One region of the Lactobacillus amylovorus DSM 20531 genome, then DNA from elsewhere that is predicted to be linked to it. Evidence: predicted binding sites of a transcription regulator. Region 1 holds the regulator's gene; each other region holds the start of a gene.
What was found. Region 1 encodes NrdR, which represses ribonucleotide reductase genes. Its sites were predicted from a motif close to ACACNATATATNGTGT; they were not measured.
Positions count from the first base shown of each region.

Region 1 (7,958 bases):
CCAGTAAATGCGTGGTGACGCTTTAAGCCACCATTTGCAGTTCTCTTAAAACGCTTAGCAGAAGCGCGGTGTGTTTTCATCTTTGGCATATTTCTATTTCCTCCAATTAACTACTTTTTATTTTTGTCCTTTTCACTCTTAGGTGCGAGCATTAAGAACATTGAACGGCCTTCCATCTTAGGCTTGCTAATTACATTAGCAATATCGGAAGTTGATTCAGCCATCTTCTCAAGTACTTGTTGGCCTAATTCCTTATGAGTGATGGCACGACCTCTAAAGCGGATTGATACACGAACCTTAGCTCCTTCTTTAGAAACAAACTTACGAACGTGCTTCAACTTCGTTTCGAAGTCGTTGCCTTCAATTGTTGGACTCAAACGAATTTCTTTGACACTAACTGTCTTGGAATTCTTACGGGATTCCTTAAGCTTCTTTTGTTGTTCGAAGCGGTACTTACCGTAGTCCATGATACGTGCTACAGGTGGCTTGGCATTTGGTGAAATCAAAACAAGGTCAAGACCAGCATCGCTTGCGCGACGTAAGGCTTCCATCTTGTTCATGACGCCAACTTGCTTACCATCTTCATCAATTAAACGGACTTCGCGTGCACGAATTTTATCGTTTAAGATTAAACTTCTTGGTATAACTGTTCACCTCCGTGTTAATTTCGAGGACAAGAAAAAGGCGGGATAAGTATCACCCGCCTTTAATCAACAGAAAATATCGATCAGCCCAGAGGTTAATTTAACTTAGGCGAGAAGCGGGAGCCTCTTCTTGTTCTCAACTAGAAGTAGTATACTCGTTTAACCCTTTTCCGTCAATAAAATTATTATCTTTTCTGAATTAAATTATTTAGCTAATTTCTTTGTAAGCGTAGCTGATGAAGTAGTTGCCAGCACCACCGCCAGCAAGCCAGCCGTTTGCGTTGAAGCCGGTAATGCCGTGGAATTTAAAGGTGTAAGCTTCATATTGTGAATTAGAAACTTTGTCAGCTAATTTGTAGTTAGCCTTTTCATCGGCAGCATTTAACTTTTTATCCCACTTATCTGCTTCTTTACCCTTTAATACCTTATAAACCTTGAGGCCGTTAATGGTATGTGCAGTAATTTTAGTTCTAATAACTTTACCAGCTTCTTTGTGTTACCAAACACCACGCGTATTCTTAGGTGTGGTGAAAAGTTTGGTAGCACCCTAACTAGCAGCATTTGTGCATTCCTATACAGGTATGATAAATAATGTATTTTTAATCATTATTAAATTTTTATAGGAATAAATATAGTATATAAATCACTAAAATACACTAAAGAATATACTTTAAATTAAACCTGTTATCCAAAAAACGGCTAAAAATTTTTTATTTTGTTAATCCTATCCATAGCTAGTTTTAGGCATAAAAAAGGTAGTAGACAGCTTATTGGCCATCTACTACCTTTTAGGTATTTAACTATTTAAATATTAGTTGTTTTCTCTTGAGTATGACTTAACGTCAGCGTCAATTTCCTTGATGAAGTCGTCAAGACTCTTAGAAATTTCTTCGTCAGTACCGTAACGACGTACGTTTACGCTACCGTTCTTCATTTCTTCGTCACCTAATACCAAAGTGTAAGGTACCTTTTGGGTTTGTGATTCACGAATCTTGTAACCCATCTTTTCGTTTCTGTTGTCAACTTCTGCTCTGAAGCCGCGCTTAGCAAGTTCTTGACGAACCTTTTCGGCGTATTCGCCGTGAGCGTCGTTGTTAACTGGGATGATTTCAGCTTGGATTGGAGCAAGCCAAGTTGGGAAGGCACCCTTGTAAATTTCAGTTAAGTAAGCAATGAATCTTTCCATAGTACCAACAATACCACGGTGGATCATAACTGGACGGTGTTCTTCACCATCTTGACCAACGTAAGTTAAGCCAAATCTTTCTGGAAGCATGAAGTCAAGTTGAATAGTTGACATAGTTTCGTCGTTACCCAAAGCAGTCTTAGTTTGGATATCAAGCTTAGGACCGTAGAATGCTGCTTCACCTTCAGCTTCAACGTAGTCAAGGCCAAGGTCATCCATAGCACCCTTAAGCATCTTTTGACTTCTTTCCCACATTTCATCGTTTGCAAAGTACTTTTCAGTGTTCTTTGGATCACGGTATGAAAGTCTGAAGTAGTAATCAGTAATGTCGAAGTCCTTGTATACGTCCATGATCAACTTCAAGATCTTAGCAAATTCGTCTTGAACTTGGTCAAGAGCTACGAAGGTGTGACCATCGTTCAAAGTCATTTCACGTACACGTTGAAGACCTGACAAAGCACCTGATTTTTCGTATCTGTGCATCATACCAAGTTCAGCAACACGAAGTGGCAAGTCACGGTATGAACGAATGTGGTGCTTGTAAATTTGGATGTGTGATGGACAGTTCATTGGACGAAGTTCAAGCATTTCGCCATCACCCATATCCATTGGTGGGAACATGTCATCACGGTAGTGTGCCCAGTGACCTGAAGTCTTGTAAGCGTCAAGGTTCATAAGTACTGGAGTGTAAACGTGTTGGTAACCATCAGCTACTTCACGGTCGATGATGTAACGTTCAACAACACGACGAATAGTAGCACCCTTTGGCATCCAGTAAGGAAGACCTGCACCAACCTTAGGATCTACGAAGAAGAGGTCAAGGTCACGACCGATAGTACGGTGGTCGCGTTCCTTAATTTCTGCACGACGCTTTAAGTCATCCTTCAATGCTGCTTCTTTGAAGAATGCAGTACCGAAGATTCTTTGAAGCATTGGGTTTGATGACTTACCTAACCAGTAAGCACCAGCTACTGACAAAAGCTTGAAGTGCTTGATCTTACCAGTGTTTGGAAGTAATGCGTCAAAACCAAAGTCTACGAAGTCGCCTAACTTGTAAGCGTCAACCTTGTCGCCTTCAACCTTCTTCAAAAGTTCACTCTTGTATGGGTCGTCCTTGTAGATATCTTCAAGTTCTGACTTGTCCATTTCAACGTGTTCAATTGCTTGACCACTCTTAACAAGCTTTTCCATAGCCTTTTCAAGTTCTGGCAATTCAGTAACCTTGATTTGGTCCTTCTTGTCAGTGTCAATGTAGAAGCCACCTTCGTCAGCTACGTGTTCACCTAAACGAAGTTCTGGGTACTTCTTCTTAGCAACAGCTTCAAGTGCAAATGCTGCAGTTGCTCTTAAGATATCCAAACCTTCATCGTCTTTATCAGTAAGGATAGCAATTTCAACGTCGCTATCGATTTCGTAATCAAGTGGCTTAACTTGGCCATTTACCTTAGCACCAACAGCAGCTTTTCCAAGTGAAGTTGCGATTGATGAAGCTACATCTTTAACTGAAACGGCTTTGTCAAATTCTTTCTTTGAGCCGTCTGGTAAAGTAACTGAAAAACTCATAAAATTACCTCCAAAAAAAATCCCAGTGCTCAATAGCACTGGGACGTTAATTGCGTGGTTCCACCCAAAATTCAGGTTAGCGTGTGTCTAACCTCTTATATTCGGATTGATAAAGGTATCCAACCTAAAATTTTAACTTTGGGAATAAACGATTGGGGTGAGCCTCTAATGAAGGACTTCCAGAACTAGGTCCCTCTCTCTGAAGCGAGGTTCATCATGTCTCGTTTAATTAGTTTCAATTATACGCATTCGAGCTGGGGATGCAAGACCTTTTTAAAAATTAATGCAAAGAATTTCTGCGGTCAGGTCCTGGCACCACAATTTCTTTAGCCAAAAAGCGGACACGCTGCATCAGTCTTCTCGCCTTAACTGGGTCGGTCGCATTACGCGTTTCTTCAAAGTGTGACTGCAATGCTTCCATGTCCAAATTGGATGAGAAGAAGGTTGGCAAAACATTATCCATTCTTGCCTGCAAAATTACGCCTAAGACGTCATCACGTGACCATTGGCTGAGACTTTCGGCCCCAATATCATCCAGAATAAGCAAATCACATTCGGATAATCTACGGATTTCTTCTTGCAAGCTAATTCGGCTATTATCGTCAAAGTGACTAGCAAGGCCGGCAATAAATGTTGGCACGTGCAAGAAAATGACGTTTTTATTCATGTTGGTAACGACATAATTAGCAAGACCTGCCAAAATATAGGTCTTACCAACGCCGAAATCGCCTGAAAGATATAAACCTTTTTGGTGCGGGTCTTTTTTATACTTCTTCAAGAAATCATAAATTAAAGCAAGAACATTGTTCCGATCGTCTGTAACGTCAATTTCACTTAAACTAACGTCATGCAAACGAGCAGGCAAATCAATGAGCTGCAGCCGTCTTTGCGCTGCCTTTTTACGGTCTTGTGCGATCTTAGCTCTTGTCGGTGCATAGCGAATGTCGATTACCTTGCCGTTTAAAAATAGCTGCGGTGCATAACCGACCATCACCTTGTTGGGATGCGTTTTTTGTGAATAAAATTCGTAAAGATTCGACATGCTATTGCGAATCATCTTTTGATCGATTTTATCCGCATTTTGCTTAAGAAAAGCTTGCACATCAGGATCATGCAAGGCTTGATTCTCCAAAGTCTTTTCATCGCCTAAATTGCGCTGTTTAACAATTTGCTTGATCACATTGCCTATTGGTTCCATTTATTCACCTGCTTTCTTATTTATTGTTCAAATCTTTAAACAAGTCCTTCAATTGCGCAGTAGAAATACCGGAATTGGTATCCACCTTCTTCTTGCTCCAATCGGTGCCCTTTTCTACGCGCTTATTTTGATAGTTATAGTTTCTTCTGGATCTTCGATTATTGCCATTGCCAAAACTATCGCGACGTTTCTTCACGTACTGCAAAGCCTGAACCGCGGTTGCAACACCATGTTGGAGCCAGTCGTTAGCGATCTTGTAGGCCAAGTTTGAGTTCACTACAGTATCGTAAGTCAAACAAGTATAGGTCAGAATATTGATCAAATCTTCTGGCAAACCATACTGGGTGTGCAAATTATTGATAATCTGCCGCTCGCCTGCACTGGCAATGCCGCCCTTTTCTGTTTTTATCTTATACAAAAACTCAGCGGGTGAGCTTTCATTGGCTTCCTTGAGCAACTTCTTATCGTTGTCGTCCAAGCCCTTAATTGCAGCCAAAGCCTTTTTACGGCCTTCATTTACCTGCTTTTGCACGTGTTCTCTAGTGTTAATCCGTTTGTAGTTCTCAGCTAAAGTATTGCTAATGTCGCGCATGTTCAATTCATACGAACCATGAAGGCATGGCAAACTCTCATCCACGAATTCTTTTTCGGACAAGCCATACGTCTGCATCAAAGAGCGAATTTGATTCTTCTTATTATCAACTTCACTAGCTGGAATTTGATAAACCTCATATTGCTCTTTGATAAAGTCCCAATCGATTGCATCCCTGTCGTTAACTTGGGCCACCTCTTCTTCATGAACTTTGTTTTCTTTGGCGGCCTCAATTACATCGCTGGATGGAGTGATTGCTTCATCCCCCGGCAAACGGAACATATCAAAGAAATTAGCCGAAACATCGCGCGCATTCTTAATAGGCTTTTCCCGCAACTTAGCTTCTTTAGCGAACTTGTGGCTTAATTCATGAAAGGTTTCTTCGCCAACTTTTTCCTTAAGCAAACTTGCAAGAAGCGGCGTAGCGAAAAACTTATCAGCACTAGGCACTTTAAGCAATTTAAACACGATGACGTTATTAAAAACATTATCGGATAAAAATGTTTGAACTAACCCCACGGCCTCTAATTTATGAAGCGATGTAAACATCGTCTTTAAGCTACAATCCAGTTGTTCTTGCAGCGAATAGATACCCTTAGAATCGGAAACGATGCCATATGGGTCGTAGTTGCTGATCAAAGTTTGGTACAAAGCAACCGCAATGGCACCAACCAATGGCTGATATAGTTTAATCAGTATTTGTTCATCTTCGGGAAAAAGCGTAACGCGATTGGCTACATAGTAGAGGTGCTTGGGATCAGATGTCTCAAACATTTTTAATTACCCTTTCCCTTTTTGGCCATCATGTCTTCCATAGTCTTCATAAAGCTAGACATGTCTTTAAATTCACGATAAATGGAAGCAAATCTGATGTAAGCAACATCGTCTAGATCAGCCAACTCGTCCATGACATATTGACCAATCTTCTTAGACGAGATTTCGCTGACGCCTTGCTTTCTTACCTTGTTTTCAACGTGATCAACTAATTGTTCGAATTGTTCACTGCTGATTGGACGCTTTTGACCTGCAGCCATTACACCGTGCAAAATCTTCTTGCGGCTAAATGGTTCACGCGTTCCATCATTCTTAATTACTAATAAAGGCGCCGTTTCAATACGCTCAAAGGTCGTAAAACGGAAACCACAGTTTTCACATTCTCGACGTCTTCTAATTGCCCGGTTTTCATCACTAGGACGTGAATCAATAACGCGGGAGGCATTTTGATGACAATTTGGACATTCCATAGCTACCCCTCTTTTTTGATTTTATTTAATAATTGTTCTAGTTTACTTTCTAGTTCTTTTATTGTACCAGTATTTTCAATTACAAAATCAGCCAATTGTGTTTTTTTAGACAACGGCATTTGGCTATTAATCCGCATTCTGGCTTCTTTATCAGTTAAATTATTTCTTTGTTTTAATCGCTCTATTTGAATAGATTCTGGCAAAGTAATTACCAACACACTATTGGCAATATGCTTCTTATCTAAGCCAGATTCAAAATAAACTGGTGCATCAAGGATAACCATATCTTCATTTTGATATGATGTTATCTTTTGTACTGTTTTATCGAAAATTAGAGGATGAGTCAACTGATTTAGTTTATTTAGCGCACTTTTATTACTAAAAACTAATTGACCGAGCTTTTTACGGTTAATCGTCTGGTCAGAATTCAGATATTCTTCGCCAAAATTATCCTTAATTGCTTGCCAAGAAGCATTTTTTGGCTTCATTAAATCATGCGCTATTTCGTCACAGTCGACAATAGGAATATTTTGCTTTTTAAAAAATTGATCCGCGGTGCTTTTGCCTGTTGCAATTCCGCCAGTTAAAGCTAAAACGTATGTCATTTATAAATCACCTGACAATGAGGGCAAAAAGTGGTGCCCCTTCCTGAAACCTTAATCTTTTCCAAAGTCGTGCCACATCTAGGACATGCTTCACCGGCGTGGCCGTAAACTTGTAGCATTTCTTGGTAACCACCAACTTCGCCGTTTGCATCCAAATAGCTATGAACAGTTGTACCGCGCTTTTCTGTGGCAATTTTGATGGTTTCATTAATATTTTTACGCAGATCTTCTACTTTATTGGCAGGAATTTTGTTAGCCAAACTCAAGGGATGGATCTTGCTTTGCCACAAGGTTTCATCGACATAAATGTTGCCTAAACCTGCAACAACAGTTTGATCGAGCAAGACATTTTTGATGTTCTTCTTTTTTCTCTTTAAGCTAGACAAAAAATACTGCTCACTAAATTCCGGCGTATTGGGTTCAACGCCCAGTTTACCGATGCCAGTTGTTTGTCGCTCGGTTCCGGTCAAAACTAGCTGCATACGGCCAAATTTGCGCACATCGTTATAGCGCAAGGCAGTGCCGTCGGTAAAAATAAATTCTACGTGATCATGCTTGTCTTTAGGCGCTTCCGGCGTAGTTAAATGATACTTTCCTTCCATGCGTAAGTGCGACACAATTGTTAAATTATCATTCAAGCGAATCAATAAATACTTGGCATAGCGGTCGATGCGAATAATCTTTTTGCCTGGCAGTTCATTGACAAACTTGTCATGGTCCGTCGCAACGATTTTTGGATACCACAGAATTACTTTTTCAATTGTCTTTCCTTTAATTAAAGGAGTTAAAGTTCTCCGAACAGTTTCAACTTCGGGCATTTCAGGCATCTAATCACCTACTTTGCATCGTACCAATTGTGGCCCCAACCAGAATCAGCAATTAGTGGCACATCAAGCTTAACTGCTGATTGCATTACTTCTGGCACA
Region 1 is NZ_CP017706.1:517,466-525,423, forward strand. It holds gene rpmI (50S ribosomal protein L35) at 1-89, opposite strand, end outside; gene infC (translation initiation factor IF-3) at 111-644, opposite strand; ribosomal protein L20 leader region at 671-782, opposite strand; gene thrS (threonine--tRNA ligase) at 1,456-3,393, opposite strand; gene dnaI (primosomal protein DnaI) at 3,674-4,591, opposite strand; gene LA20531_RS02690 (replication initiation and membrane attachment family protein) at 4,608-5,957, opposite strand; gene nrdR (transcriptional regulator NrdR) at 5,960-6,427, opposite strand; gene coaE (dephospho-CoA kinase) at 6,430-7,032, opposite strand; gene mutM (bifunctional DNA-formamidopyrimidine glycosylase/DNA-(apurinic or apyrimidinic site) lyase) at 7,029-7,859, opposite strand; gene polA (DNA polymerase I) at 7,868-7,958, opposite strand, start outside.

Region 2 (7,958 bases), 450 kb from region 1:
CCCTTGGTTTCAGAAGATTGTCAATTATCGATCTTCGTGGGGGTACGCAACCTATTTATAATGAAGATAAAACTAGAGCAATTATCTTTAATGGTGAGATTTACAACTTTAAGCCATTAAGAGAACAATTAATTAAAGCAGGCCACACTTTCACTACCAAGGCCGATACTGAAGTATTGCTTCACGGTTATGAAGAATGGGGCATGGATGGTTTACTTAAGAAGGTACGTGGTATGTTTGCCTTCCTTATCTGGGATGACAACAACAAGACCCTTTATGGTGCACGTGACTTCTTTGGTATCAAGCCAATGTACTACAGCAACCAAGATGGCCACTTGCTTGTTGGTTCAGAACTTAAGAGTTTCTTGGAATATCCAAAGTTCAAGCGTGAATTGAACGTTGAAGCTGTTAAGCCATACCTCATGAACCAATACAACGACCTTGAAGAAACTTTCTTTAAGGGTGTTTACAGATTCCCAGCAGGTCACTGGTTCGAATACAAAGATGGCGAAATGAAGACCCACCAATACTGGGATGCTGAATACAAGGAAAACAGCTTAAGCTTTGAAGAAACTTTGAAGCGCATCAACGATGACTTGAAGGAAACTGTTGACTTGTACAGAAACGCCGACGTTAAGGTTGGTGCCTTCTTGTCAGAAGGTATCGACTCTTCATACTTGACCACTTTGCTTAACCCAGACGACGTTTTCTCAGTAAGTTTTGACGACTCAACTTACGATGAAGCTTCAAAGGCTAAGGCTTTAGCTGACATCAACCACTGGAAGTTCTTCAGTGACAAGGTTGACGCCGATGAAGCTATGCGTGATTTCCCAGAAATGCAATACCACATGGATGAACCTGATGCCAACCCATCAATCATCCCACTTTGGTACTTGTGTAAGTTGGCTCGTAAGCACGTTACTGTTGCGCTTTCTGGTGAAGGTGCCGACGAATTGTTTGCCGGTTATGTTAACTACGGGATGCACACCCATAATGATTTGATCAAGGTCTTCACTAGCGAACTTAAGAAGTTGCCTAAGAATAAGCAAGTTAAGTTGGCTCACAAGATTAAGAAAATGCCTAACTTCCCAGGTAAAGTTCACATGTACACCAATTTGGCTGAACCAAGTGAATTCTACGTTGGTCAATCAGTAATTTACGACATGGATTACCCAACTATCTTTACCTCAAAGGATGCCAACAGCATTTTGCAGCCAACTTACCGCAACAAGTTGACTGTTAACGGCATTTACCAAAAGGACTTCAAGAAGGTTAAGGGCATCGACAACGTTAAGCAAATGCAATACATCGATTTGCACCACTTCATGCTTAACGATATTGAACAAAAGGCCGACAAGATCTCAATGGCTCACTCACTTGAAGTTCGTGTGCCATATCTTGATAAGAAGATCGCAGAATTAGCTAACTCAATCCCAACTAAGTACTTGGTAAACCGTCATGATACCAAGTACGCACTTCGTAAGGCTTCAGAAAAGGTATTGCCTGACGAATGGGCTAAGCGTCCAAAGCTTGGTTTCCCAACGCCAATCAAACAATGGCTTAAGGAACCACGCTTCTACAAGCAAGTACGCAGCTTGTTCGAAGAAGAATTCGTAAATGATATCTTCGATCAAAAGAAGATCATTAAGCTTCTTGATGACAACTACGAAGGCGATGGCTCACACAGAAGACAAATCTGGGTTATCTACACCTTCCTTGTTTGGTACAAGTTGTTCTTCGTAGATTACGAAAACACTGTTAAGAAGTACCAACATGTTCAACCTGAAGTTGCTAATTTGATTAAGCAAGGTAAGTTACTTTAATTTAGGGGATTATTGAAGATAATGACTAAGAAATTTACACCAATTTTACTTGGTAGTGACATTAACGTTTATGGTATGGCTCGTTCATTCAACGAAGCATATGGCATCAAGGTTAAGGCAATGGCTGATGCCCAACTTGCCGCAACCCGTTATTCAAAGATTGTTGACGTAGAACTTCACCATGGTTTTAGCGCAGATCCAACTTTTATGGATGTTATGCGTAAAAAGATGGAAATCTACAAGGATCACAAGGAACCAGTAATTTTGATTGCTTGTGGTGATGGTTATGCGGAACTTCTTTCAAAGCACAAGGAAGAATTGAGCAAGGTATTTATCGTACCTTACATCGATTACGACTTGCTTGAAAAGTTAATTTCTAAGGAAGGCTTCTACGAAGTTGCCGAAGAATATGGTTTGCCGTATCCGAAGACTAAGATCATCACTATGGATGATTACAAGTCAGGCAAGTACACTGATGTGCCATTCCAATTCCCAGTAGAACTTAAGCCAGAAGACCCAGTTTCATGGCTTAACTGCCAATTCGAAGGTCGTAAGAAGACTTTCACCATCCACGATGAAAATGAATTCAAGGATATCGTAGGCAAGATCTACACCAATGGTTATACTGAAGACCTTATTTTGCAAGACTTCATCCCTGGTGATGACTCAAACATGAGAACCTTGAATGCTTACGTTGACAAGAACCACCAAGTTAAGATGATGTGCTTAGGTCACCCATTATTGGAAGACCCAACCCCACAATCAATCGGTAACTACATGACTATCTTGCCAGCATACGACGAAAAGTTATACGAACAAGTTCAAGCCTTCCTTGAAAAGTTGAACTACACTGGTATGGCTAACTTCGATATCAAGTACGATACTCGTGACGGCCAATACAAGTTCTTCGAAATCAACTTGCGTCAAGGTCGTTCAAGCTTCTACGTAACTTTGAACGGTTACAACTTGGCTAAGTGGTACATCGACGATTACGTTGAAGACAGCTTGAAGGATAAGGACACCGTATACGGCAATAAGTTGAAGTCTAAGCACGTTTTATGGATGGGTGTACCAGTTAAGATCTTTAAGGAATACGCCTTTGAAAACGAAGCTAAGGACACTGCAGAAGAATTAATTCACGAAGGTCGTTATGGTACTACTGTCTTTTACGACAAAGACCGCAACTTTAAGCGTTGGCTTTTGATGAAGTACATGTTCCACAACTACTACGCTCGTTACAAGAAGTACTACGAAGTAAACAAGGGTCAATACTTCAAGAAAAATAAGTAATTGAATATTTAAGAAAGCTTGGAAGTTATTTCCAAGCTTTTTTATTTTTGTTTCTATCTTTGGAATAAATAATTGGTTATATAATGACAATGAATTTTTTCAAGGAGGAAAAAAGGATGAAAATTAAAAAGTTAGGTATTATTGCGACAGCAGCTATTATGGGGATTTCTGTTGCGGCACCAGCTACTAATGTACAAGCTAGCCCATATTCAGATGCCTTTTGGGGTTCTTTTAATGGTTATTTAGCCGGAAGAGCAGTAAATATTAATGACTGAGACTATGGTAATTTAAGCGATGGCAATGTTGAAGTAAAGACAAAGACTGGCGTTACCTATGTTGGCGATGTAGTCATTCCAAACACTGCTGATTTATCTTATGCCTTTGCTAGTTCAGGTACCTTGCAGAAGCTTGATGTTGGTGCTTTGGATACAACTGGCGTCGATAGGATAGCTCAAACTTTTGCGATGGATCATAATTTGGTTGAAATCGATGGTTTGGAAAATTGGGATGTTTCTAAAGTAACTAATTTTACTTCTAATTTCTTAAGTGATTATAAGATTCAATGTTTGGTTAACTTAAGTAACTGGGAAATTCAAGATAATGCTCATAGAGGTACTGATGTTTTTGGCAAAGATAATGCCCAACACTACTTATACAAAGTAGAAATCAACGGCCAAGTTGTTGAAACACTTCCAGTTAAAGCATTTAACTCTGCTGAAGAAGCTGTAAACGAAATTCAAAAGCATTTGGGTGAAATTGCTACTAGCAGAAACTCCTGTGACTCCGGCTCAACCAACCACGGCTCCAGTCAAACCAGAAAACAAGCCTAACAAGACTAAGGACAACGGTAAGACCGTCAAGCCACACGCAGAAAATGCAACCAACAGACATGGTAGAAAGTACGCTCCAGCAGCTGCAGTAAAGAACACTACTAAGCCACAAGGTACCGTATTGAATAACACACAAACCAAACAACATCCTCAAGCAACAGCTAAACCACAAGATGTAGTGTCAGCTAACAAGAAACAAAATCAAAAGACTTTGCCACAAACAGGTGCTAAAAAAGTTGGGAAAAATTTCTCCCAACTTTTTTTCGTGCTCAAAATCTCTTAACAGCAGCCTTTTGCTAAATACAAGGTATAGATGTCTTTATACGTATAGAATACAAGATATTGTGTTTTATGGTAAGATTGATTCATAGATTTAGAGAGGTTGATCTTTATGTTAAAGCAAGAATTGGAGCAAAAGCTAGAAACACCAACAATGTTCGTTAAGCGTGACGGCTCTAAATATCCGTTCGAATTATTCAAATTGGAAATGGTTATTCACGCTCTCGGCTTAGATGATGTTAAGACAATTATTTTAAGCAAGATTATGGACAAGCTTGATGATGACACCGTAACGGCACAAGATGTTGCGACCGCATTTAGACAAAGCTTGAATGAACTGGGCTATATTGAAGCTGCCAAAAAGTATGTTGCTTACCGCAAGCACGACGTCGCCGAATGGGAAAAACAAATTGATACTAAGAGCCGTTTGGAACGCTTAGTTCATAAAGACCCAACCATCGTTAACGAAAACGCAAATAAAGATAGTGATGTCTTCAGTACCCAACGTGATTTGACCGCTGGTACAGTAGGTAAGACCGTTGGTTTGACCATGATGCCTGAACACATCGCTAAAGCCCACCTTCGCGGCGACATTCACTGGCACGACTTAGACTACACGCCACTTTCACCAATGTCTAACTGCTGCTTGATCGACTTCAAAGAAATGCTTACCAACGGCTTCAAGATTGGTAATGCCTACATGGAAAGTCCTAACTCAATCGGCGTTGCTACTAGTCAAGTTGCCCAAATCATTACTAACGTTGCTTCAAGCCAATACGGTGGTTGTTCATTCGACCGTGCCGATGAAGTTTTAGCTCCTTTTGCTCAAAAGAACTACGAAAAGCACTTAAAGGATGCTAAAGAATTAATTGACGATGAAGAAAAAGCAGATGCTTTTGCTAAGAAGCGTACCAAGAAAGACATCTACGACGCTATGCAAAGCCTTGAATACGAGATCAACACTATGTTCTCAAGCCAAGGTCAAACACCATTTACTAGCTTGGGCTTCGGTCTTGGTACTTCTTGGATTGAAAAAGAAATCCAAAAAGACATCTTAAGAATCAGAATTGCTGGTTTGGGTAAAGAACACAGAACTGCTATCTTCCCAAAGCTGCTCTTCACTCTTAAGAGAGGGCTTAACTTGCACCCAGGCGATCCTAACTACGATGTTAAGAAGCTTGCCATCGAATGTTCAACCAAGAGGATGTACCCAGACGTTTTGAGCTACGACAAGATTAAAGAAATCACCGGCTCATTCAAGTGTCCAATGGGTTGTCGTTCATTCTTACAAGGTTGGAAGGACAAGAACGGCAAGGAAGTTAACTCAGGCAGAATGAACTTAGGTGTTGTCACTGTTAACTTGCCAAGAATCGCTATGGAAAGTCACGGCGATATGGACTTGTTCTGGAAGATCTTCGACGTTAGAATGCAAACTTGCCACGAAGCCTTACAATTCAAGGCTCACCGCGTAACCGAAGCTAAGCCAGTCAACGCACCAATCCTTTACCAATACGGTGCATTTGGCAAGCGTCTTTCAGAAGATGGCAACGTTAACGACCTCTTCAAGAACGGGCGTGCCACTATTTCCTTGGGCTACATCGGCCTTTACGAAGTAGGTACTGTCTTCTACGGTTCCGATTGGGAACACAACAATGAAGCTCACGACTTCACTGTTGAGATCGTTAAGAAGATGCATGACTTATGTGCTAAGTGGGAAAAGGACGATCCTAACCACTACCACTACAGCTTGTACTCAACTCCAAGTGAAAGTTTGACCGACCGCTTCTGCAGACTTGATACTGCTAAGTTCGGCAAGGTCAAGGACATCACTGACAAGGAATACTACACTAACTCATTCCACTACGATGTTAGAAAGCACCCAACTCCATTTGAAAAGTTGAGTTTCGAAATGGATTATCCAAAATACGCTGCCGGTGGTTTCATCCACTACTGCGAATACCCTAACTTGAAGCAAAACCCAGCAGCTCTTGAAGCCGTTTGGGACTGGGCTTACGACAAGGTAGGCTACCTTGGTACCAACACCCCAATCGACAAGTGCTACAAGTGTGGTTTCGCCGGTGAATTCAAGGCTACTGCTAAAGGCTTCCAATGCCCAGTCTGCGGCAACCACGATCCACGTACCTGTGACTGTGTAAAGAGAACCTGCGGCTACCTTGGTAATCCTTTGAAGAGACCTATGGTTCACGGTCGTCATGAAGAAATTGCTCACAGAGTAAAGCACATGACCATGGGCTTGGTACGCGAAGAAGCTGAAGAGGAAATCGAAGAAAATGCCAAAGAAAGATAAAAACGATCAAGAAGGCCCTGACATTCGAAGCAGTTTGATCAAGGTTAATATTGATGGCGATACGGTATTTGTTGACTCAAATCAATATAAGCCTCAGGTCGATCATGCAAAGAAGTTGCTTAAGCAAAGGGCAATGCCAAAGAACCCTAAGCCGCAAGAATGGAAGAGCGAAGAACATAGTTTGCACAAGATTGCGGACTACAAGCCATTCAACTTCGTTGATGGTGAAGGCGTAAGATGCAGTCTTTATGTATCGGGATGTTTGTTTGATTGTCCGGGCTGCTACAACTTGGCTGCGCAGAACTTCAACTATGGTCAGCCTTATACGCAAGATCTTGAAGACAAAATCATCGAAGATATGTCACAACCTTATGTCCAAGGTTTAACCCTTTTGGGCGGCGAACCATTCTTGAACACCTGGGTTTGTTTAAAAATTATCAATCGGGTGAGAAAAGAATTCGGTCATACCAAGGACATCTGGTCTTGGTCCGGCTACACTTGGGATGAACTGCAAAAGGAAACTCCTGATAAAAAAGAGATGCTGTCAAAGATCGATATCTTAGTTGATGGACGATTCCTTGAAGCAAAGAAGGATTTGACCTTGCAGTTTAGAGGTTCAAGCAACCAACGAATTATCGACGTGCCTAAGTCATTGAAGACTGGCAAAGTTGTTATTTGGGACAAATTGCAAAGATAGATAATAGATAAAAACAAGGGGTAATTGTAAAATTAGATTTACAGTTACCCTTATTTTGTGGAGAAAAATGATGAAAGAAGAAAAAATAGAGTTAGTTGATCAGATTATGACGGCCTTGCAAGAGGTCATCGATCCAGAATTGCAGGTTGACATTGTTAACTTGGGTTTGATCTACGGCATTGATATTGATGGTACGAAGGCCACGGTAAAGATGACTTTGACGATCAGTGGCTGTCCACTTTCTACTTATTTGCAAGATCACATTAAACAGGCTGTATTGACCGTTAACGGCATTGATTCATGTCAGGTACAATTAGTCTGGTATCCTGTTTGGTCGCCTGAGAGGATGACTGAGGCCGCTAAGAAGCAGCTGGGGATGCTTGATGATCAAAGTGAAAAAGAAGAGATCGAAGATACTGAAAGAGAACAAAAAGTCATCGACTTTTCTGTGCCAATTAAAAAGCTGGCTGATGAATATCCTGATTTTATCCAGATTATGTATGACTGCGGTTTTACCAGAATTAAGATTCCAGGCTTGCTCAGCACAGTAGGTAGAGTAATGACGATTCCGCTTGGTGCACAAGCAATGAAGATCGATTTAAACAAGATTAAACAGGCTTTTGAAGAAAAGGGCTACAAGGTGATTGAATAATGGCGAATTTAAGTAAAGAAAGACAAGAGGCACTGCTCAAGATCTTGCATTATATCCAAGATGGCGGCGATTTTGCGAC
Region 2 is NZ_CP017706.1:966,128-974,085, reverse strand. It holds gene asnB (asparagine synthase (glutamine-hydrolyzing)) at 1-1,823, shown strand, start outside; gene LA20531_RS05070 (carboxylate--amine ligase) at 1,845-3,113, shown strand; gene LA20531_RS11135 (hypothetical protein) at 3,230-3,388, shown strand; gene LA20531_RS05065 (BspA family leucine-rich repeat surface protein) at 3,464-3,943, shown strand; gene LA20531_RS05060 (hypothetical protein) at 3,891-4,226, shown strand; gene nrdD (anaerobic ribonucleoside-triphosphate reductase) at 4,335-6,530, shown strand; gene nrdG (anaerobic ribonucleoside-triphosphate reductase activating protein) at 6,514-7,227, shown strand; gene LA20531_RS05045 (iron-sulfur cluster assembly protein) at 7,298-7,879, shown strand; gene LA20531_RS05040 (DUF438 domain-containing protein) at 7,879-7,958, shown strand, end outside.
Region 2: the regulator NrdR is predicted to act here: its motif matches at 4,276-4,291, upstream of nrdD (anaerobic ribonucleoside-triphosphate reductase).

Region 3 (7,958 bases), 970 kb from region 1:
ACCTTAGCCGTACCTGTACCCTTGTTTTCCTTACCTGGTTCTGTAGAAGCATGTGGTGTTAAAATTTCATCTTCTTCATCGAATTCAGGTTGGTGTGGGTATTCATCTTCTTCTGGAAGAGGATCTGGAGTTGGTTCAGGTTCTGGATCAGGAGTAGGTGTTGGGTCTGGGTCTGGAGTTGTAGTATTTGGTCTGTAGACCACAGTATCTTCTTCATCCAGATTATTTCCATAGTTGTCATTGGTTACTGTAATGTAGTATGGACCTACTTCTAGATGATCAGCTGTGTAGCCCTCAATTACAGGACTTACAACTGTTACAAATGTCTGTGTCTTTGTCCATTCACCGTCCCAAGTAATCTCTCCAGTTACTAAATCTTTAGTACCTGTTTGAACAAAGTGCAATGTTTCATTATAATCTTCGTGAGCAGTAGTACCGTCTTCATAATTGTAGTGAATTACTTGGTTAACATCCATATGACGATGCTCTGTCTCAGTGTTATGAGTCAAGTAAACATAGTGGTGTTGTGGGTCATCCTTAATAGTACCCTTCAAAGCTTCAGGTACATACATTTCAGCCAAAACATAACCAGCACTCGCCCAATCCCACAATGTGTTTTGGTATTCATCACCAATAGCCAAATATTCAATATGTTGAACATGCTCACCCAACTCAGTACCATGTCCTAGACTTACATGATCAAAGCCACTTGTTACACCATTTTGAATATCATTATATACATCAACGTAGTGAATATGTACACTAGAATTTTTATTTAATACTATTTGCTTCTTTTCAACTTCGATTTTTAACGTTGGTCTTTCAGGGGCCTTACCTGGATGCACTGCATCCAAAGTCATTTTAGGAATAGAAGTTGAATAAGTTGCCCAAGCTGCACCTATACCTGTACTGAATCTAATCTTAATTTTCTTACCGTGAACTTTGAATAAGCCGGCACCAAAGATTGCTTTTTTATTATCGTTAGAGTTATCCCAATTAATATACTTATTAATAATGGCTCTATTAGTTTCAGTGTCTCCCCAAGCATTTATTGCTGCTTGAGTTTGTTTTCTTATGGTCTTATCGTTAACGTCTCCATAGATTACCAACACTTCATTGTTCTTCTCTGAATAAAGAACATCGCCACCATAAATTCCGGCACCCTCATGTACTTTTACCGTAGATTCAGGTAAAGCAAGACCGCTTCCGCCATACTCATTATGTTCTTTGTCATTAATAATTTCGGCTTTTTCAATGTACTTACTACCTGTACCCTCACTGTTCAAAGAGCCTGCCGTAATATATGCGGTGCCATCCTTCAAATCAATCGGATTACCTTCTTTATCGTACAAAGTAATATCTACGGTTACACCATCACTATGAACATACCAGAAACCATCCGTTAATTTATTGTTGAAATAAATACCTGATGGATCATATTTATCTCTTTCATAGTTTGGCTTCCAACCACTAAATGAAACTAAAATTTTTTCAATATCAACATTGCCATATTTTGAATTTTGAAAACCTGTATATTCAAGTCTAAGAAATTCACCAAGTGTTTCTTTATTAATTTTATAAAATTGATCTAGTACTACTTGAGTATCCGGATTAGTTCCTATAGTTTTATTACCAGTTCCTACTGTTACATTATCGCCTTTATACACTACAGTAACTTTTGAACTTTCATTTGGATCCAAAATTAAATCTTGCGATACTTTATCAATATCAACGTCATTTTCATCCCAAAGCCCATATTTTTTTAGTTCTTCAATATAGTCTGCTTTCTTTTGGTTATATTCAGCCAATTTTTTCTTATATTCTACAGATTCCTTATTGTATTTTTTAAGTTCAGTCCTATATTGTTCTAAAGCTTTATTAATCTTATCAAGTTGCTTTTGAATATGTTCCTCAAGTTTTCCTTCAGCATCCTTAATACCACTAACATTGGTTGTGATGTCTTCTCCATTTGCAACATCAACTTCTACGCCTTCGCCTTTGGCATTTTCAATAGCCTCATCTAACTTGCCATTATTTGTATTGTTGATGTTTTCAACATCATTTTTAGCATCATCATAAGTTGGAGTTTTAGTCTCTTCCTTAGGAATTTCCTCATTTGAAGTATTACCAGTTGTTGATACTTGCTCAGTAGTCGTCTCAGTACTTTGAGTTTCGAGCTGACTTGTGCCTTCAGTTGAAGTTGTATCAACAGTTGTGTCATTAGTTGCTACAGATTCAGAATTGGTAGATGCAGTTTCAGTTGATGTATCTGTTACTACATCATTTGAAGTTTCAGTACTTTCATCTGAAATCACTTCACCATTTTGATCTTCAGTACTATTAGTTCTTGGTTGCACGCTAATTCTTACCTTAGTCTTTTCAGAACTAAGAACATTTGCGCTTTCTACTTCAGCAATCTCATCTTCACGATATCCTGAAGCCTTAACAACATGAGTGTTTGCGCCTGTCATAATTCCAACACCCAAAAGTGCAGAAGCCGCACCAGCCGCAGCCTTCTTAGCTCTAGGGCTCATTTCCTTATGATCTTCGTGATTCTTGTGATATCTCTTCATCTTCTTTTTAAAATTTTTCTTAGATGTCATTTTCATGGCCTCCTATTATGTATACGTATCAAATTAATTATACTTTTGATACTTATACATTATCATGAAACCATTTTCATGAATAGTGACACATCGTCTCTTTTTAAATTTCTTAAAGATTTTCAGAAAACACTTATGTACGAAAAAAACGCCACCGAAATTCGATAACGTTTCCTTTTTATATTGAATTGATTCTTAGCTGATTACTAGTTTCTAATTTCCTTAAGTCCAGATTTACGACGGCCCATGTTGAACCATGGTGAAACAGTAAATGCCAAAACATCGTTAATGACGTAAATCAATGAGTTAATCGCCATTGCCAAGTTGGCATCCCCTTGCGCATAAGTGATACCCCAAAGAATCAATTGGAAAATACCACTTGCAGTCCACCAGAAGTATTGGTTGTTGTAACGCATGAAGCACATGATACCAGCAGTAAGTGAAATAGCAAAACTGATAGCGTCAACCCAAGGACGTGGGTCATTAGTGAACTTACCAATTAAGAAGCCTGATACCAAGTAAACGGCCAATGTACCAACGATGGCGATGACCCATTCTCTACCACCAAACTTTCTCAAGTGGTTCTTAGTATCATCATTCCATGATCTTACTGACAAGATAACTGGCAAATCCAAAGTTGCGATATAAGCAATTTGTTCAAAAATAGAAAGATAATTCTTGGCTGACCAACCAGCATAGATGAAACATGCTGCTGAGATCAATCCTAACCATCCATTAATTGCCTTAGTGGCATTAATTGCCAATACACAAAGCGTACCCAAAAGAGTACCAATGAAAGTGATCAAAGTTACGCTAGTAACCTTTGCTTGAATAAGTAACGCTAATTGAAAACCAAATGCGAAAAACCATAAACAATAGTTTTGTACTGGCCACCCCTTTAATTGATTAAACAGCCAAACAAAATAATTCTCATGTCTTTCCATATATACAAACTACTCCCTTTTTATTTTAGGTTCACAATATACTATATATTGTGCCTTATCCGCTCTTTTATTTAAAAAGCATCGTTATCTAGTATAGTGGACTCAAAATTAAATACAAGTATTGACATTTTTTTGATTTACGTTAGTACCATAATTTTTTATTTGTTAAGTTTTTAAAAGCGCTTTCATTTTTATTTTTGCAAGTGACATTATGTCATATAATGTATCCAAGAAAGGAAAAAGAATATATTAATTATGTGTTACGGAGGTACCAAAAATGTTCAAGACAAAGAAAACGCAATTTGCTATTCGCAAATTGGCTAAGGGTGCTGTTGCAGTGTTATTAAGTTTCGGCATACTAGCTGGTCCTAGTGCGCCAATTGTCTCAGCAGCCTCTGAAGCAATTCAAAATGAAATGACTGATGATACAACTTCAAATGAAGTAATAAGTGATACAACTTCAGTAGTAGAAGAAAGTGTTCCTGTAGAAAATAATACAGCAGACACTTTAACTACTGATAATACTGAAGTTTCAGCTAATTACTCTGAAAATACTGATGATAGTACTACAACTACTGTGCAAACTGATACAGATGTATCTACTCAAGAAAAAACAGATCCAGAAACATCTGTTAATACTGAGCAACCAATTCAAACAGAAGAAGCTGAAAGTACTACTCCAGTTGAAGATATAAATTCAAAATCTGAAGAAAATGTATCTCAAAATAATAATATTAATACTTCTAAAGAAGGTACAAATAAAAAAGATAAACCAAATATCAATGAAATGACCAAGGAAGAATTGGCAGATCATATTAAAGATTTGGCAGATAAACATCCTTTAGGTATCGCTGGTATCTTCCATATTTTCGGTAATGAAGTGACCCAAAATGGTCATATTGCAGGTAATATTGCTGCAGATAAACTTTCTGGTACAAATTTTGGTACCAATTCAAATGCAACCAATAATTTAACCAACGGTGATATCCACTATGTTGGCAATCTCAATGGACTTAACAAAATCGATGGTGACAACAAAGTAGTCATCTTTGGACCAGACATTGAATACCGTTCATTTGAAAATGATGGAGCAATTGAAGTTAACTATGGAACTGCAGAAAAACCTGACTGGAGAAAAGTAGATATTCCTTATAACCACATTGTTCAAGCCGATCAAAAAATTGATATTCAAGGCGAACTAGATAAATTAAGTCAAAAGTCAGATAACTGGGATAGTCAAGCACAGATTGAAGGAGTTAAAGCCGATTTTAATGATCTCAACAATAGTTGGATCGATGTTTCTGAGGCTATAAAGAATGCTGGCGACAGTAAGGAACCTATTTATGTAACAATTGATGCCGCACACCTTTCAGGCGACAAACGTAATATTACGATCAAAGGTATTCCTGCTGGTGCTGAAGCTCCAATGATTATTTTAAATGTAATTAATATTCAAGGTGGAGATTTAACAGTTCAAACTCACCTTGTACTGGAATATGCTGATGGTAATAATATTGGCGGTTCTTCTGAAACTCCAAATCAATTTAATAAATTGCTCTGGAACTTCGGTACAGATGTTAATAAATTACATTTTGCTGGAGACTACCATTTGGGAAGTGTTCTAGCAACCAACGCTCATATTACAAATGCTGTTAACATTGACGGTAATATTATTGGTAACAAAGTTACTGTTAGTGGTGAAACACACCGTTGGGACTTAACACCACCATTCGTAGAAATTGAAGAACCTGAAAAGCCTGATCCTAAACCTGAACCTGAGCCTGAAAATCCAACTCCAGATACTCCTGCTCCACAACCTAAACCAGAGGAAACTCCTGACAATACAGAAGATTTTACTCCTCCATTAAATGAAGATGTATTGGATCTAGATGGTACAGATGAAAATGAAACACCAGCTGGAGAAGAATCAACAGAAGAAGCTATTGCTCCACTTCCTAAAAATGTAATCGAAAAAAATCAAAAAGAAGTAACTTCTACTGCTGTAACCGAGAAATCTAGTGAAAAAACAACTAAACCGAAAGCAGAAGTAGAAAATGAAAATGTAACTGAAACCTCAAAAGAAGTTGGACTTCCAGAAACCGGTGAAGATAAGACTAACCTCATTACTACAGGCATTGTTTTAGCAAGTATTGCTGCAACAATCACGGCATTAGGTTCATTCATCAACAAGAAAAATTAACTAAAAATTACTGTTACTATAGATTTAAATGTAACCGCATTAATAAAGCGGAGGCTTTAATATGCTAAAAAGCGAACAAAATTCTTCTATTACTAAAAATATTAATTCAGCTAACTGTTTAGAGATTAATTATTACGATCCCTATGGTAATAAAGTTGGTGCATATTATTCTGCACCAGCTAATGCTGCAATATTTATTAGCAACAAAAGATTAAAAGAAATTATCGATTCAAATATTCCTGAAAATCATCAAATAGTTCCTTACTTTGCATATCCACAGCACGACATCACTAGCGATAACACTACTGAAGAAATAATGATTGCAGTAAAGAAATCAATCCTATTAATTAACAAAAAACTCATCAATGATTCTAAAATTGAGTCAATTGATGAGTTTTTCTATTGATAAATATTAATGTTGTGAAGCACCTGTTGTAGTATCTGGTTCTTCTGTTTTTTTTTAGTTTTTTCTACCTTTTCAGCCTTAGTTGAAACACCACTTACAGCATCAGGATCTGAATTTCTACGATAAGTTGCACCAGTTGTGGTATCATCATCTACTACCAACTTTTGACCAGTAGTTTCACAGAAATACTTAACGAGTGGATACAAATCTTGAACCCATTCGTAAATACCTGCGTAATCTCCATTATCATCTTCAACACGCTTATAGTAGTGCAAAACAAGTTTCTTCAAATTACCAGTTGGAACAGGCATATAGACATCATCATGTCCATCTTGCTTAGTACGTAAAGCATGAACTACTTTTTTAGCATTAGGAATAACATCACGCACATCAGGGTGAATTGCCTTCATAGTATCACCGACTTGATCTGGTGTACGTTTAGCAAGCATCTTATAATTTGGATCAGTTGGACGATTGTACCATAGAAATTCATTATTATCGTCAACAAAAGTCATTTCCCCAATTGTATTTCTAAGCATCCAATTAAGTTGGTTAACAGTAAGTAACCCCGCATCCAGCTTCACATAATCGTCACCTTCTGCAGCATGGACCTTCTTAGCTGCCTTATCCAGCCATTCAGGATCATTTTTATCGATTCCTTCAACTGTATATTTAGATTTACCCTTAGCTTAAAAATCTTCTTTTAAGTATTCATCAGGATTCATATCCTTAAGCCATTTAGGTTCTGCCATAATTTTTTCCTCCTACTAATAAAGAATCTTCTTAATTCTAATTATAATTTGTAAACGATTTCAATTAAATTGGATTGATATAAATTTAGCAATAATTCTTCAAACTCTATTATATAAAATTTTATATATTTTATTTTTTAAAAGTACCACTTACAAAGTAGTACTTTTCCTGTTAATTTCACTACATCTTTGTTTCAACGGTATGCTTATCCAAATGAATAATCACATCAAACATTGCTTTTTCCTCAGGTGAGATTTTGTGGGCTACTTCTATTACCGCAACATTAGGATTCTCAAGTAATGTTTTATGAATATCTAGTGACAATTTAGGATCAAGCGCACTCGTTGCTTCATCAGCCAACAAGATTGGTCTGCCCGATAATAAAGCACGAGCAATTTCTACTCTTTGAATCTGCCCACCAGACAATTCACTACCATTTTCACCCACTTGCTTATCTAGGCCTTGGCTCTTAACCAAATCATCAAGTCCAGCTTCATGGATTACTTGCTTCAGCTTTTCATCGCTCACCTTTCGGCCAAGCGTAATGTTAAAACACAACGTATCGTCAAACATGAACGGCTTTTGATTAACATAGGAGAAATAATTATGCGCTGCATCCCAATTACCAGTTACATCTTTGCCATTAAGCAAAATCTTCCCATCTTTAGGTCTTTTTGATCCCAAAAGAAGGCGCAACAACGTTGTTTTCCCCCAGCCACTTGGCGCCATAAGCAATACTTTTTCACCAGGTTTAACTTCTATATTAACTCCATCAAAAATTCGCTTATGATCAGAACTTGTTACATAAGACAAATCATCAATTTTCATTCCTTCAAAATGATCGATCTTTTGCTTGTCATCTTTCATCACATGTTTCAAAGCTTCTTGAGTCTTTTCCCACATCGGTACGGTTGACTTAACTTGGTTAAATTCGTTAAACAATGTAACAACTGGCGTGATAAAATTCATTGCCAAATCAACCATCATTACCAAAGTACCTACTTTTAAGTTGCCTTGCATCATCAAGATCCCACCTACGGTACATGGAATGA
Region 3 is NZ_CP017706.1:1,489,633-1,497,590, reverse strand. It holds gene LA20531_RS07765 (mucin-binding protein) at 1-2,603, opposite strand, end outside; gene pnuC (nicotinamide riboside transporter PnuC) at 2,810-3,547, opposite strand; gene LA20531_RS07755 (cell surface protein) at 3,825-5,747, shown strand; gene LA20531_RS07750 (hypothetical protein) at 5,809-6,153, shown strand; partial or broken gene LA20531_RS07745 (PAS domain-containing protein) at 6,160-6,905, opposite strand; gene LA20531_RS07740 (ATP-binding cassette domain-containing protein) at 7,087-7,958, opposite strand, start outside.
Region 3: the regulator NrdR is predicted to act here: its motif matches at 3,586-3,601, upstream of pnuC (nicotinamide riboside transporter PnuC).